Regions from separate parts of the Pantoea allii genome, predicted to be linked through region 1. Evidence: predicted binding sites of a transcription regulator. Region 1 holds the regulator's gene; the other holds the start of a gene.
The links. Region 1 encodes PurR, which represses purine synthesis genes. Its sites were predicted from a motif close to CANGCAAACGTTTGCNTG; they were not measured.
Positions count from the first base shown of each region.

Region 2: the regulator PurR is predicted to act here: its motif matches at 4,755-4,772, upstream of QNH99_RS21325 (NCS2 family permease).

Region 1 is NZ_CP125958.1:2,653,705-2,661,690, forward strand. It holds gene QNH99_RS12510 (alkene reductase) at 1-666, shown strand, start outside; gene gloA (lactoylglutathione lyase) at 778-1,185, shown strand; gene rnt (ribonuclease T) at 1,306-1,977, shown strand; gene QNH99_RS12525 (Grx4 family monothiol glutaredoxin) at 2,020-2,355, opposite strand; gene QNH99_RS12530 (C40 family peptidase) at 2,721-3,542, shown strand; gene QNH99_RS12535 (YnhF family membrane protein) at 3,592-3,681, opposite strand; gene purR (HTH-type transcriptional repressor PurR) at 3,962-4,987, shown strand; gene punR (DNA-binding transcriptional activator PunR) at 4,984-5,889, opposite strand; gene punC (purine nucleoside transporter PunC) at 5,996-7,198, shown strand; gene cfa (cyclopropane fatty acyl phospholipid synthase) at 7,483-7,986, shown strand, end outside.
Region 2 is NZ_CP125958.1:4,557,283-4,565,268, forward strand. It holds gene glyS (glycine--tRNA ligase subunit beta) at 1-1,828, opposite strand, end outside; gene glyQ (glycine--tRNA ligase subunit alpha) at 1,838-2,749, opposite strand; gene QNH99_RS21315 (acyltransferase) at 3,031-4,026, shown strand; gene yieH (6-phosphogluconate phosphatase) at 4,030-4,692, opposite strand; gene QNH99_RS21325 (NCS2 family permease) at 4,842-6,155, shown strand; gene QNH99_RS21330 (4'-phosphopantetheinyl transferase family protein) at 6,201-6,944, opposite strand; gene QNH99_RS21335 (malonic semialdehyde reductase) at 7,128-7,718, opposite strand; gene mnmE (tRNA uridine-5-carboxymethylaminomethyl(34) synthesis GTPase MnmE) at 7,960-7,986, opposite strand, start outside.

The sequences.
Region 1 (7,986 bases):
GATACGTCAACCCCGCGCGAACTGAGCATCAGCGAAATTCAGCAGATCGTGGCCGATTTCGGTCAGGCTGCCGCTAATGCCCGCGAAGCGGACTTTGACATGCTGGAGCTGCACTCAGCCCATGGCTATCTGATGCACCAGTTCCTGTCTCCGTCATCTAATCTGCGCACCGATGAATACGGCGGCAGCGTTGAAAAACGCGGACGTTTTGCGCTGGAAGTGGTTGATGCCGCGATTGCCAACTGGTCAGCAGACCGCGTAGGTATCCGCGTCTCCCCTGTCGGCAGCTTCCAGAATCTGGATAACGGCCCGAACGAAGAAGAAGATGCGCTGTGGTATATCGCTGAACTGGCGAAACGCAACATCGCTTATCTGCACATGTCAGAACCTGACTGGGCAGGAGGTACACCTTACAGCGATGCGTTCCGTCAGAAAGTGCGTGACACCTTCCCTGGCGTGATCATTGGCGCTGGCGCTTATACCGTCGAAAAAGCCGATGACCTCATCAGCCGTGGCTTGATCGATGCCGTTGCCTTTGGTCGTGACTATATTGCGAACCCGGATCTGGCGCAGCGGTTACAAAAAGATGCCCCGCTCAATCCACAACGCCCAGAGTCATTCTACGGCGGCGGCGCAGAAGGCTATACTGATTATCCTGCCCTGTAACATGCAGGCAGCCGTGAGACGTTCTCACGGCTGCGGTTATTCTTTCGCGGTTATCGTCGCTATACTTAGTAGTTGTGTCATCCGGGAATGACGTTTTTAAAAGAGGAAGCTATGCGTTTACTTCACACCATGCTGCGCGTTGGCGATTTGCAACGCTCCATTGATTTCTACACTCGTGTGCTGGGCATGCGCCTGCTGCGTCAAAGCGAAAACGCTGAATATAAATATACCCTGGCGTTTGTTGGCTACACCGAAGAGAGCGAAGGTGCCGTCATTGAGCTGACCTATAACTGGGGCGTTGACAGCTATGACCTTGGCAATGCCTATGGCCATATTGCACTGGGCGTTGACGATGTTGCCGCCACCTGCGAGCGCATCCGTAAAGACGGCGGTAACGTCACGCGTGAAGCCGGCCCGGTTAAAGGCGGCACCACAGTGATTGCCTTCGTTGAAGATCCCGATGGTTATAAAATCGAACTAATCGAAAATAAACATGCTGGACACGGCCTCAGAAGTTAAGCCGTACAATATCAGCCCGCGCCACGCGGGCTGATTCTCGTTTCCCTTCTCTCTACCTGCTGCAGACGGTGCGCTTTTTTGGCATACTACGCGTTGCCCTTTTTCTGCAATGAGATCCTGATGTCTGAATCGTCTTCCCCCAACGCACTTAATCAACGCTTTCGTGGTTTCTATCCCGTGGTTATCGATGTGGAAACGGCGGGCTTTAATGCGCAAACTGATGCGCTGCTGGAAGTCGCCGCCATTACGCTGAAAATGGATGACGAGGGTTGGCTTCATCACGACCAGACACTGCATTTTCACGTTGAACCTTTTGTTGGCTCCCTGCTGCATCCGGAAGCGCTCGCCTTTACGGGCATTGATCCCAGCAATCCATTGCGGGGTGCAGTAAGTGAATACGATGCGCTGCACGCCATTTTTAAGATGGTGCGCAAAGGCATTAAAGACAACGATTGCAACCGCGCGATTATGGTGGCGCACAATGCGACTTTTGATCTTAATTTTATTAATGCCGCGGCCGAGCGTGCCAGCCTGAAACGTAACCCGTTTCACCCTTTTGCCACCTTTGATACTGCAGCGTTAAGCGGACTGGTGTTAGGTCAGACGGTACTGGCGAAAGCCTGTAAAGCAGCGGGAATGGAATTTGACAGCAGTCAGGCGCACTCTGCCCTTTATGATACGCAGCAAACGGCTACGCTGTTTTGCGAACTGGTAAACCGCTGGAAGCGCTTGGGTGGCTGGCCATTGGCCATCGCTGAAGAGGCAACGGAAGGGAAAGAGACGGCGGAGTAAAATCCAGTCAAAAGAAAAGGCCGACGATGTCGGCCTTTTTTGTTATTCCGCTTCTTTAAACTTCTCAGCGGTTTCTTTCACCAGCGGCTGCAGTTCGCCGCGCTGGAACATCTCAACAATAATGTCGCAGCCGCCGACCAGTTCACCATCCACCCACAACTGCGGAAAGGTTGGCCAGTTGGCAAATTTTGGCAGCTCTGCGCGAATATCCGGGTTCTGCAGAATATCCACGTAAGCGAAGCGCTCACCACAGGCAGACAGCGCCTGAACCGCCTGAGCAGAGAAACCGCAGCTTGGCAGTTTCGGCGAACCTTTCATGTACAGCAGGATCGGGTTTTCTGCGATCTGGCGCTGAATTTTTTCTACAGTACTCATTATTGCCTTCCTTAATTCGTCACTTCGTGTTTCTTTATTGTAGCGACTTCCCTCCAGGACTGAAAACGAGATTTTGTGCCGGCCAGGGGTAAATCGCCATGTTTGTTAAGTCTGCTGGGGGTTTACTCCCGGGACAAGAATGATAGCCGGAATGAACTCATTAATAATTTGCAATAATTTTGCTGACTTAAGCTACTGAAATTGCTTATTTATGCCTGATTTTTACCCAAGTCATTAATTAATAAAAAAAGGACTTACTGTTTTAAAAAAAACTGGACTAGAATGTCTTCGGCACTGATCCTTGATCAGATTTTTCTTACCCTTGTCAGACACCTGTTGGATCTGACAGCTTAACCAGTAAACGGACTATGCGTTCAATTATTACGCTTCTTATTCTGGCTTTTGCGCAACTGTTCTTTAATGTCGCCGCGGCATCACCGCAGGCGCCGGTTAAGGCCAGCTTGCATAAGGTAGAGAAAAAAAGTGCGCGCGAAGATGAGCGGCGCAAACGACGCACGGTTAAAGCCTCGGCGAAAAAGAGCCGTCCCTCTACAGTGCAAAAAGCCAGTAAAACACTTAAAACCAGTAAAAATGCCACTCACACGGTTCACTCTCATAAAACCCTCACCAAAACAGCGAGTTCACGTAAGGCGCTAACGAAGAAAGTCGCGGCCAACGCCACCAGTAAAAAACGTTACGGTCATCAACGTGCGGTGAAAGTGGCCAGTGCCGACAGCAAAGAAACCGGCACCATCAAAATGAGCAGTGCACACCGCCAGCGTTATCAAAAAGCGCGTGAAACCGCGATGGCGAAGCTGATGGGCCAACTGGGTAAGCGCTATCAGTGGGGCGGTAAATCACCCCATACCGGTTTTGATTGCAGCGGCCTGGTCTGGTACGCGTACAAAGATGTCGTGAAGTTTAAAATCCCACGTACCGCTAACGAAATGTACCATCTGCGTGATGCTGCGCCGGTGAATCGTGAAGCGCTGGAGAAAGGCGATCTGGTGTTCTTCCGCATTAATGGACGAGGCACCGCCGATCACGTTGGGGTTTACCTGGGCAACGGTAAATTTATTCAGTCACCGCGTACCGGTAAAGATATTCAAATCAGTGCGTTAAGCGAAGATTATTGGCAGCGCCACTACATTGGTGCGCGTCGGGTTATGACGCCAAAAACCGTTCGCTAAACGTCATTATTTAAAAAGCCGGGAAAGGGAAACCTTCCCGGCTTTTTTATTAGTTCAGAATAGCGGTAAAGCTAAACGCGATAATCATCAACAGTGCTGCTGCCGTTGTCATTAATGACAGTTTCAAATCGGTACTCATCACAACTCCTTAGCCATGCTTTTTGTAGGGTTAAGGGATTTTCCCATACGCGCGGGTAAAAATCTCGTTTTATCCGTGCAGCCTTGTTAGAATCCCCCCTTTGTTGCGCAACAGCGCGCAACATCGGTTGCACCAGCACTTTTTTCAGACGTTATTTCCTGCCCCGATATCCCATTACCGGCCAGAAAAACGCTTTTTTTGCAGAAATAACCGTCCGCTGACGCAAACGTTTAACAACATGCTTATCAACATGTTAGGTAAGCCCGGGAGTTTGATTTTCATGGCAACAATTAAAGATGTGGCGAAACGCGCAGGTGTATCCACCACAACCGTTTCTCACGTGATTAATAAAACCCGCTTTGTTGCGGAAAATACTCGCGAAGCAGTATGGGAAGCGATTCGGGAATTACATTATTCGCCAAGCGCCGTGGCACGCAGCCTGAAGGTGAATCACACCAAAACGCTGGGCTTGTTAGCGACGTCCAGCGAAGCGCCCTACTTCGCCGAAATTATCGAAGCCGTTGAGAATCACTGCTTTGAAAAAGGCTATACCCTGATTCTGGGTAACGCGCATAACGACCTGCAAAAACAGCGCGCCTATCTGTCGATGATGGCGCAAAAACGCGTTGATGGGCTGCTGGTGATGTGTTCGGAGTATCCGGATGATTTGCTGCAAATGCTGGAAGCCAACCGCAATATTCCTATGGTGGTCATGGACTGGGGCGAATCACGTGCCGACTTTACCGATACCGTACTGGATAACGCTTTTCAGGGCGGCTACCTGGCCGGTCGCTATTTGATTGAGCGCGGGCATCGTGACATTGGCGCGATTCCGGGGCAGATGGAGCGTAATACCGGCGGCGGTCGTCATGCGGGTTTCCTTAAGGCGCTGGAAGAAGCTGGTATTCAGCCCCGCTCAGAATGGATTGTGCAGGGTGACTTTGAACCAGAATCCGGTTATCAGGCTATGCAGCAAATCCTGTCGCAAAAACAACGGCCCAGTGCCGTCTTCTGCGGAGGCGATATTATGGCCATGGGCGCTATCTGTGCGGCAGATGAAATGGGCCTGCGCGTTCCCCAGGATATTTCGGTGATTGGTTACGACAACGTGCGCAATGCGCGCTACTTCACGCCCGCACTGACAACCGTACATCAGCCCAAAGCGCAGTTAGGCGAGAAAGCGCTGGAGATGCTGCTGGACCGCATCACCAGCAAGCGCGAAGAGTCACAAACTATCGAAGTCCACCCGACGCTGATTGAGCGACGCTCTGTGGGCTATGGCCCTTACCGCGATTACCGTCGTTAATCCTCGCTTAACCACTCCTGATTTAGCGTTTGCGCATCACCCAGGTAATTGAGAAGCCAGCCCAATGCCGGTGATGCGCGATCTTCCGCCCAGCTGACGCAGCAAGGGCTTTCAGGAAAAGCCTGAGGCAAGGCAAGTTCGCTCACCTCGCCGCTATCCAGCAGCGGACGGGCTAAATGCCCGGGCACCATCGCCACGCAGAGTCCGGCACGGACGCAGTCCAGCCCGGTCTGCCATTCAGGCACCACCAGCCGACGTTGATTATCCAGCGCCCAGGTCATGCGGCGCGGTAAAGCACGCGAGGTGTCTTCCAGCACCAGCGACGGCCAGTTGCGCAACGCATCATCATCCAGTCTGCTCACCTGGGTTAACGGATGCTGTCGCGCGACAATACAGCGCCAGTTCAGGGTGCCCATATCGCGAAACGCAAACCGACCGCCCACCGGAATAGCCTGCGTTGCCCCTATCGCCACATCAACCCGTCCGTCTGCCAACGCATCCCAGACACCGTTAAACACTTCATAACTGATGTGCAGCTCCATATCGGGAAAGTGGCGATAGAAATCCCTGACAAATTGCCGGGTCCGCTGCGGTTTGACAATACAGTCCACGGCTATGCCTATCTGACCACGCCAGCCATTGGCTAACTGCTGACACTGTCGCCGGGTGGCATCCATTTTTTTGATGACGCTGCGCCCTTCGCGCACAAAATGTTCTCCCGCAGGGGTTAAAACCACCTCACGGTGCTGACGTTCAAACAGCGGCACGGCCAGCCAGGTTTCAAGCTGACGGACGGTATAGCTGATAGCAGAAGGCACACGGTGCAACTCCTGTGCGGCGGCACTGAAACTGCCACCGCGCGCGACAGCATCGACCACTTCAAGCGCATATTCAGACCACATATTCTGCCTTCAAATTTTTTAACAGCAACAGGCAAATTTTACCGTTTCACAGCATGAAGTACAGCTTTTACACTCCCCGCGTTTATCCTGCAAAAAAGAGAATCAGATGTCAGCTTCAAAAGGATTCATTCCCTATCTTGCCGTGCTCAGTATGCTGGGCTTTCTGGCGACCGACATGTATCTGCCTGCCTTCGGGGCTATGCAGCAAAGTTTCAACACCTCAGCGGGTATGATCAGCGCCAGCATGAGCCTGTTTCTGGCGGGTTTTGCCTGCGGTCAACTGGTATGGGGCCCGCTGTCTGACCGTATTGGGCGTAAGCCGGTATTGCTTGCCGGTCTGAGCTTGTTTGCCCTGGGTTGCGCAGGGATGCTGTGGGTGGAGGATGTGGTGCTGATGCTGGTGCTGCGCTTTATCCAGGCCATCGGCGTCTGCGCGGCCGCCGTCAGTTGGCAGGCACTGGTGGTCGATCGCTATCCTCCGTCCCGTGCCAATAAAGTCTTTGCCACCATTATGCCGCTGGTCGCGCTGTCTCCTGCGTTGGCCCCTTTGCTGGGTGCCTGGCTGATTGGTCATTTTCACTGGCGTTCGATTTTCGTTGTGCTGACCTTTATCGCGGCAGCCCTGATTATAATTACGCTGCGCCTGCCTTCGGTGCAAAAAACAAGCCGTTCAACACCCTCACAGCCCGGGTTTATCACGCTGCTGCGTTCACGCGCCTATAGCGGCAACGTGCTGATCTATTCAGCCTGTTCCGCCAGTTTTTTTGCCTGGCTGACCGGATCGCCGTTTATCCTGGCGGATATTGGCCTGTCGCCCGCCGATATTGGCTTAAGTTACATCCCACAGACGATTGCCTTTTTAATCGGTGGTTTTGGCTGCCGCGCGCTGCTTAACCGTTTTAACGGCGCTCGGCTACTGCCGTGGCTGCTGCTCGTCTACAGCCTGAGCGTGCTGGCGCTGTTCGCCGTCGCACTATCAGGCAGCGTTTCGCTGGCCGCTTTGCTGGTGCCGTTTTGCGGCATGGCACTGGCTAATGGCGCGATTTATCCCATCGTGGTGTCCAGTGCCCTTCTCCCGTTCCCGCATGCCACTGGCAAAGCCGCCGCCCTGCAAAACACATTGCAGCTTGGCCTGTGTTTTGTCGCCAGCCTGGCCGTATCGGCGGGACTGAGCCACGCGCTGTTGACCACCACGCTCATTATGGCGATAACGATTATACTGGCGCTGATGGGCTATCAGTTCCAGCGTCGCGTCTGCGCACAAACTGATATTGCCTCCGCGGCGCATCCCTGCCAGGATAATCACTGAGGCAACGACTTTCTGTCGTCGCAGTGATCAACACGTGATGGGCCCGCCAGCGCCTCCTGTGCCGGGCCCTGACTCGCAGTATCATCATAATAAATAGTGAATCGCAGCGTCGTTGCTGTGACGGTGTCGGTGTGGGCAATGCCCTGTGCGGACATCGGCTTGATGTCATTTCTCTGTACTCTTTTGTTGTCTGGCGCAAGGCGTCATCTGTGACTTTTCTCATAACCCTGAGAAACGGCTCCTGCTTTTCCTCAGGTTCTGACAGTTCTGGTGATGGAGTGGCTATGAGTTCATCATGTGTAGCAGAAGTGGATATTGAACGAAACCATTGGTACCGCATCGTTCATGAGTTACTGCAAAAAGCAGATATCGACATTAACGGTTCTCGTCCGTGGGATATTCAGGTTAAACATCCCGATTTTTTCAAACGCGTCCTGCAAAAAGGCTCTCTCGGGCTGGGCGAGAGTTATATGGATGGCTGGTGGGAGTGCGAACGGCTGGATATGTTTTTTCATCGGGCGCTGAAACATAAACTGGATGAACAGCTCCCCCATCACATCCAGGATATCGCCCGCATTGCGCTGGCGCGTCTGATTAACCTGCAGTCAAAAAAACGTGCCTGGCAGGTGGGCAAAGCCCATTATGACCTTGGTAACGATCTTTTTACCCTGATGCTCGATCCCTACATGCAATATTCCTGCGGCTACTGGAAAGACGCCACCACGCTTGAAGCGGCGCAGGAAGCAAAACTGGATATGATTTGCCGCAAGCTGGCGTTGAAACCCGGT
Region 2 (7,986 bases), 1.9 Mb from region 1:
CGTTCTCTTTCAACAATGACGCCTGCACGCTGTCATTCAGCGGTTCGGTCGATTTCGCCAGAATATTAGAGACGCGCTTGTTGGCAGCGGCCAGTGCGGCAGCCTCATCCAGCGTACGGAAGTGTGATACCGCCTTCATGCGTGCATCAAAGTCTGCCGGACGGGTCGGACGACGTGCCAGTACCGCCTGCAATGTATCAATGCTGTGACCTTCTTCCTGATACCAGGTGCGGAAGCGCCCCAGCATGAAGTCGATGACGTCATTAACCGCATTGGCATTGCTCAGCTTGCTGCCATACAGGCGTACGGCTTCTTCCGTCAGCGTTTGCAGATCGAGCGGCAGATTTTTCTCTACAATAATGCGCAGTACGCCAAGGGCGGCACGACGCAGTGCAAAGGGATCTTTATCGCCTTTAGGATGTTGACCAATGCCGAAAATACCGGCCAGGGTGTCCATCTTATCGGCGATCGCCAGAGCGCAGGCTACCGGGCTGGAGGGCAAATCATCCCCCGCAAATCGCGGCTGATACTGCTCGTTCAGCGCCACGGCAACATCTTCGGCTTCGCCGTCATGACGCGCATAGTGCATGCCCATCACGCCTTGCGTGTCGGTAAACTCAAACACCATGTTGGTCATCAGGTCACACTTCGACAGCAAGCCTGCGCGCGTCGCGTGGTTCACATCCGCCCCCATCTGCGCCGCAACCCAGCCTGCCAGAGCCTGAATGCGGTCAGTTTTGTCACGCAGCGAACCCAGCTCTTTCTGGAACAGCACGGTGTCGAGGCGTGGCAGATGATCTTCAAGGCGTTTTTTGCGGTCGGTATTAAAGAAAAATTCGGCATCCGCCAGACGCGGGCGAACAACCTTTTCATTACCTGAAATGATCTGCTGCGGATCGCTGGACTCAATGTTGGTCACAAAAATGAAGTTCGGCAGCAGGTTGCCAGCGGCGTCATAAACCGGGAAGTATTTCTGATCGCCCTTCATGGTGTAAACCAGCGCTTCAGAAGGCACTTTGAGGAATTTTTCCTCAAAGGTGGCAGTTAATACAACCGGCCATTCCACCAGCGACGTTACCTCTTCCAGCAGGCTGTCACTCAGGTCGGCTACGCCGCCTAAACGACGTGCCGCGGCTTCCGCATCGGCTTTGATCATGGCTTTGCGGACCTGATAGTCGGCAATCACCTGGCCGCGCTTTTCAAGCACATCCGGATACTGATCGGCGTTCTCGAGCGTGATTTCACTTTCGCCCATAAAGCGATGACCACGAATAACGCGGTCTGACTGAATGCCCAGAATCGTACCGGGGATCAGTTCATCACCGAGCAGCATGGTAACGGTGTGCACCGGACGCACAAACTGCACGTCGCTGTTACCCCAGCGCATCAGTTTAGGCACAGGCAGTTTGCTCAGGGCCGTGGCAATCATTCCCGGCAGTAATGCCTGAGCGGCCTCACCTTTAACCTGGGCACGATAAACCAGCCATTCGCCTTTATCGGTGCTCAGGCGTTCAGCCTGATCAACCGTAATGCCATTACCGCGCGCCCAGCCTTCTGCGGCTTTCGTCGCGTTGCCGTCTGCATCAAACGCTGCGGCTACTGCAGGCCCGCGCTTTTCAACTTCACGGTCAGGTTGGGCGGCACTCAGATTCGCGATTTTCAGCGCCAGGCGGCGCGGCGCGGCGAACCAGAGCACCTCGCCATGGTTCAGATTGGCCGCATCCAGCTCGGCCGTAACCTGCGCCGCAAAGGCTTCCGCCAGGCTACGTAATGCTTTCGGTGGCAGCTCTTCGGTGCCGATTTCCACCAGGAACGTTTTCTCAGTCATGGCTGCCTCTTACTTTTTGTTATTGCACATCGGGAAGCCCAGCGCTTCACGAGAAGCGTAATAGGCTTCAGCCACGGCTTTGGTCAGGGTGCGAATACGCAGAATGTAGCGCTGACGTTCAGTCACCGAGATCGCTTTACGCGCGTCCAGCAGGTTAAAGCTGTGCGCGGCTTTCAGGATGCGCTCGTAAGCAGGCAGTGGCAGCGGTTTTTCCAGCGCCAGCAAATGCTGCGCTTCTTTCTCATACTGTTCAAAACAGGTGAAGAGAAAATCCACATCGGCGTATTCGAAGTTGTAAGTAGACTGCTCGACTTCGTTCTGGTGGAACACGTCGCCGTAGGTCGTTTTGCCTAGCGGACCGTCGCTCCAGACCAGATCATAAACGCTGTCAACGCCTTGAATGTACATGGCAAGGCGCTCGAGACCATATGTGATCTCGCCGGTCACCGGTTTGCACTCCAGGCCGCCGACCTGCTGGAAATAGGTAAACTGCGTCACTTCCATGCCGTTCAGCCACACTTCCCAGCCGAGTCCCCAGGCGCCCAGTGTCGGGTTTTCCCAGTTGTCTTCGACAAAGCGAATATCGTGCACAGTCGGATCCATACCCAACTCTTTCAGCGACCCAAGGTACAGCTCCTGAATGTTGTCTGGCGAGGGCTTGATGATCACCTGAAACTGGTAATAGTGCTGTAAGCGATTCGGGTTTTCGCCGTAGCGACCGTCGGTAGGACGGCGGGACGGCTGCACATAGGCAGCGGCAATCGGCTCCGGGCCAAGTGCACGCAGGCAGGTCATTGGGTGTGAAGTACCAGCGCCCACTTCCATGTCCAGTGGCTGAACAATGGTGCAGCCCTGGCGCGCCCAGTAATCTTGCAATGTCAGGATCAGGCCCTGAAAGGTCTTGGTATCAAACTTTTGCATGATGAGTTCGCACGCGGTTCGGCTAGATAAAAAAAGAGTGCGACAGTATACCCTTTGACCGCGCGATGTGCAGCCGGAAATCCTGCCGTGCAGCCCCGAACGTAGATTTTAGGACGCCGTTCGGCACCAAAGCGCCGCTGAACGGCGAAATTAACCTGTGCCGTTTGGCTTTTTTCATGCGATCTTGCGCACAGAGGGTTCTGAATCCCTGTCAACGCGCTTGTTGACTGCGACGCGACTGGCTACGCTTTGCACCGGGACGCACTGCGCCAGAGGAAACCATGTCGCAAAAGATTTACTGGATAGATAATTTGCGGGCGATTGCCTGCCTGATGGTCATCGTCATCCACACTACCACCTGGTATCTGGCCGGGCCGATGGCGATAAAAGGTCACTGGTGGGACGTTGCCAACCTGTTCAACTCGACGTCGCGCATCTGTGTGCCGCTGTTTTTTATGATTTCCGGCTACCTGTTCTTTGGGGAGCGCAGTGCGCAGCCACGTCATTTATGGCGGCTTGTGGGGTGCCTGCTGTTTTACAGTGCCGTCTCGCTGGTCTATATCAGCCTGCTGACGCCCATCGGTGAAGGACGCTCGATTTTAAAAATGCTGCAGAAGCCGGTGTTTTACCATCTGTGGTTTTTCTTCGCGCTGATCGGCATTTACCTGCTGTCGCCACTGATTCAGGTAAAAAGCGTACGACCGCGCTACGTCGCGTTGCTGGTGTTGGTTTTGGTGGTGCTGGCGAATCCCAATACCATGGATCAGTCATGGGGACGATTCCACTGGTTGCCGATTAACCTGTATATGAGCGGAGACAGTATTTACTACCTGCTCTACGCGCTGTTAGGCCGGGCTATCGGAACCATGGAAACAGACAGGCACGGCGTGACTGCGCTCGCGGCGGTGGCTTTCCTGGCCTGCGTGACCGGCATTATGCTTGGCACCAAACGGGCGCTAATCGTCAACGGCGCGTTTAACGACACCTGGTATCTCTACTGCGGACCGCTGGTTTTTATTGCGGCTATCAGCGCCCTGCTGGTGTTCAAAAATGCCTTTAATCAACGAACCTTGCCCGGTTTAGCGACGATTTCACGTTACTCGCTGCCCATTTACGGTTTTCACGCGCTGTTTATTCATTTCATCCGCACCAATCACTATGACGATATGACGCGGCCCTGGCTGGATCTGCCTGCCGTGTTCACAGTCACCCTGGCAGGCAGTTTACTCCTGGCGATGATACTCAGTCGGATAGACAGACGGCACTGGGTGACCTGAGGGCTATGTTGTCAGATTCCAACCCCGGGCGCGCCATAGCCCGGGCAACGCGGCCATATCCGTAAACACCGTGACCAGTGGATGATCAAGCGCCGGGTTATGTGCATCGGCACAGTAATAGAACACCGGCATGCCGGCGGCGATACCGGCCTGCGCGCCCGCTTCAGAGTCATCCACCAAAATACAGCGTTCAACAGGGACCTGCATGTGCCGGGCGGCGTGAAACATGAGTTCTGGCTCGGGTTTCCAGTGGCCAATGTCGTAACCGCTGTAAAGATGATCGGCAAAATAGTGCAGCATGCCGGTCAAGCCCAGCGAGTGCTGCATCTTCTTGACCGTGCCGTTGGATACCACACACACCGGCACCTTCATCTGCTCCACCAGCGCCTTCGCCCCGGCGATCGGCTTCAGTTCAAGATCAAATAATCGCGCCACTTCGCTGCGGTAGGCAGGTTCAACCTCCTCCAGCGGTAAGGTTATCCGGTGCGATTCCGCGACATCGCGGATAATGTCATACAGTTTTACCCCTTTATACTTTTCAAACATCTCCTGCAGGGAGAGCGTAATACCGTAACGGGCAAACGTGGTGACATAAGCGCGGGTGCACAGTACTTCACTGTCGACCAGGGTACCATCGCAATCGAAAAAGACGCATTCTGCTGACATCTGACTCAATCCTTTTATGTGGGTGCCCTTACACTTTAACGTAACCCTGTCGAATTGCGATAATGGCAATCGGTTGCGAAAAATCATTGTATTGCAGGGGCAAAATCGCCAGGATACGCGCCGGTGAAATTTTCTTCTGGATAAATGGCATGAACAAACACGGCCTTTTTCAGCGCGTATTTAAGTTGCAGGAACATGGTACAACGGTTCGTACCGAGGTCATCGCAGGCATTACCACGTTTTTGACCATGGTCTACATCGTCTTTGTTAACCCACAGATTTTGGGTGTCGCAGGCATGAATACCCAGGCGGTGTTTGTGACCACCTGTCTGATTGCCGCGTTCGGTAGCATTCTGATGGGCCTGTTCGCTAACCTGCCGGTGGCGCTGGCACCCGCGATGGGCCTCAATGCCTTTTTTGCTTTCGTCGTCGTGGGGGCCATGGGCTACTCATGGCAGGTAGGAATGGGCGCAATCTTTTGGGGGGCGCTGGGACTGTTGATCCTGACGCTGCTGCGCGTCCGCTACTGGATGATCGCCAACATTCCGCTCAGCCTGCGCGTCGGCATCACCGCTGGCATTGGGTTATTTATTGCGATGATGGGGCTAAAAAACGCCGGCATCATTGTGGCGAACCCGGATACGCTGGTCACTGTGGGTAATCTCAGCTCACATCATGTCCTGCTGGGCGCATTGGGTTTCTTTATTATCGCTATTCTGGCGTCACGCAATATTCACGCCGCCGTGCTGATTTCGATGATCGTCACCACGGCGATTGGCTGGATGCTGGGCGACGTTAAGTTTGTTGGCGTATTCTCTGCGCCCCCTTCCATCACCTCAGTGGTCGGTCAGGTCGATATTACAGGTGCATTTAATGTTGGCATGGCCGGCATTATCTTCTCTTTTATGCTGGTCAATCTGTTTGACTCGTCCGGTACGCTCATTGGTGTTACCGATAAAGCCGGACTCGCCGATGAAAAGGGTACTTTTCCGCGGATGAAGCAGGCGCTGTATGTCGACAGTATAAGTTCTGTGACCGGCGCACTGGCGGGCACCTCGTCCGTTACGGCCTATATTGAAAGTACCTCTGGCGTCGCCGTAGGCGGTCGTACCGGCCTGATGGCAGTGGTTACCGGTCTTCTGTTCCTGCTGGTGACGTTTTTGTCGCCGCTGGCGGCCATGGTTCCGGCTTATGCCGCAGCAGGCGCGCTGATCTACGTTGGCGTACTGATGACGGCCAGCCTGTCGCGGGTGAAATGGGACGATCTGACGGAAGCCGTCCCCGCGTTCGTTACGGCAGCAATGATGCCCTTTAGCTTCTCAATCACCGAAGGCATCGCGCTGGGCTTTATTGCTTACTGTGTGATGAAGCTGGGCACGGGGCGCTGGCGTGAAATCAGTCCCTGCGTGGTGATCGTCGCATTACTGTTTGTGCTTAAAATCGCGTTTATCGACGGACACTAAGCGGCGATAAACGACTTTGCGCGTGCTGGCGACTGGTCTCAGCGGTCAGGATAAGGCCAGCGCGCGTCCATTCAGCGTCGTCAGACGTATCATCTGCGTACCGGCATCCGGCTTGTCCAGGGTGATATCACGCAGTTCAGACCACTGGCCGTCGCCGGTTATTTCCCATAAGTGCAAGTGCCGTACCTGAGGTGATAAAGCACAGGACCACACCAGCGTGGGCTCGGCATCACACAGAATTTGCAGATCGGTATGAAGCGTTGAACGCAGGCGTCCGGCGCCGGGTAACAGCTGGAGCGACGTCAGTCCTGTTTCATCTCCCCCCTGGAGTTTCATCACGCTGCGACGTAGCGTCCAAATCTGCGTCACCGCCTCAGGCACGTCTTGCTGGGCATTAATCCAGGTGATTTCTCCCGAACTTAAGCCCTGCATCATCTGCTCCTGCGTCTGACGACTGTGCGCCCGCACGATATCAATCTCCAGCCCAACCTGACTGCGCTCTTCAGCCAGCAGTACGCCAACGGTATTCCCTGCGTAGGCAATATTAAAGTCCGGGAGATCGGGGTCCACGAAGGCCGGGCGGCCGTTATGGCAGTTAACTATCGGAGGAAGATGATGAAGGCCATAAACGCGTTGCATGAGCTGCTTCAATATAATGCGCGCCGCCAGAAAGCGCTCGCGACGTTTATCCGCCACGTGTCGCACGCTGTCGATAACGTCCTGCGTCATTGTCATGTCAACGAGCCGTTGGCCGGGGTTGCCTGCCCAACGAACAAAATGACCAGCCATCTGTCGCTCCATGAGAATGGTCAGATAATCATCAGCAGGATTATAAGCGCTTTCTCTGGCTGCCGCATTCGGCATGCCGTAAACCCTTCGCTTTTCAGAAAAGCATCAGGCTGACACCCGCACGGCAGGCAGCATAAACCGTCAGGGATGGGCGCTACGAAACGACCGTAACGCTCGTGGATATCAGACGAACTGGCACGCCTGCTCAAGGCTCAGACGGGGTAAACGGGGATGAAGCTTATCCGGGATGCCATAACCCAAATTAATTAACAGATTGGCCTGCCAGGTGGTATCGGCAAAAAAGGCCTCGTTCACTTTTAACGGATCAAAACCCGACATCGGCCCGGCATCCAGCCCCAACGCGCGCGCTGCCAGAATAAAATATCCTGCCTGCAGGCTACTGTTACGAAAGGCCGTCTCTTTGACCAAATCCGGTGTGTTGGTAAACCAGTTACGCGCATCGGCATGTTGAAACAGCATCGTCAGGTGCTGATAAAACTCGCTGTCCCAGGCAATAATAACGGTGACCGGGGCGTTCATGGTTTTCTCAAGGTTGCCTGACGCCAGCGCCGGTTTCAGCTTTTCTTTCCCCTCCGCGGAGGTGACAAAAACGAAGCGTCCCGGCGAGCAGTTTGCAGAAGTTGGGGCCAGGGCAACGAGCTGATAGAGTTGCTCCAGCAGGGCCGGGGCCACGGGTTTTTGCTGCCAGTGGTTGTGAGTGCGGGCATGGTAAAAAAGGGTATTCAGCGCGTTATCATCAAGCGATGTAGTCATTATAACTCTCCAGGGAAGACATCCAGTATTCAACCTATACGGTGAGTTCAGGTTTTTGGATGCATTGCGGCCCGTCTTATCGCGTTTTTTGACCGTCAATGCACAGCAAAAAACGCGGGGCAGAGCATCCTTAACAATAATAACCTACGCCACAATAACGAATAAGCAACACATTACGATTTATCCCCTGAGCGGCGGCGTTCTGTTTTTGCCATGCCGCTTACGGGTTACGTGCTGTACATCATTTGCCGATACAGAAGCTCGAGAA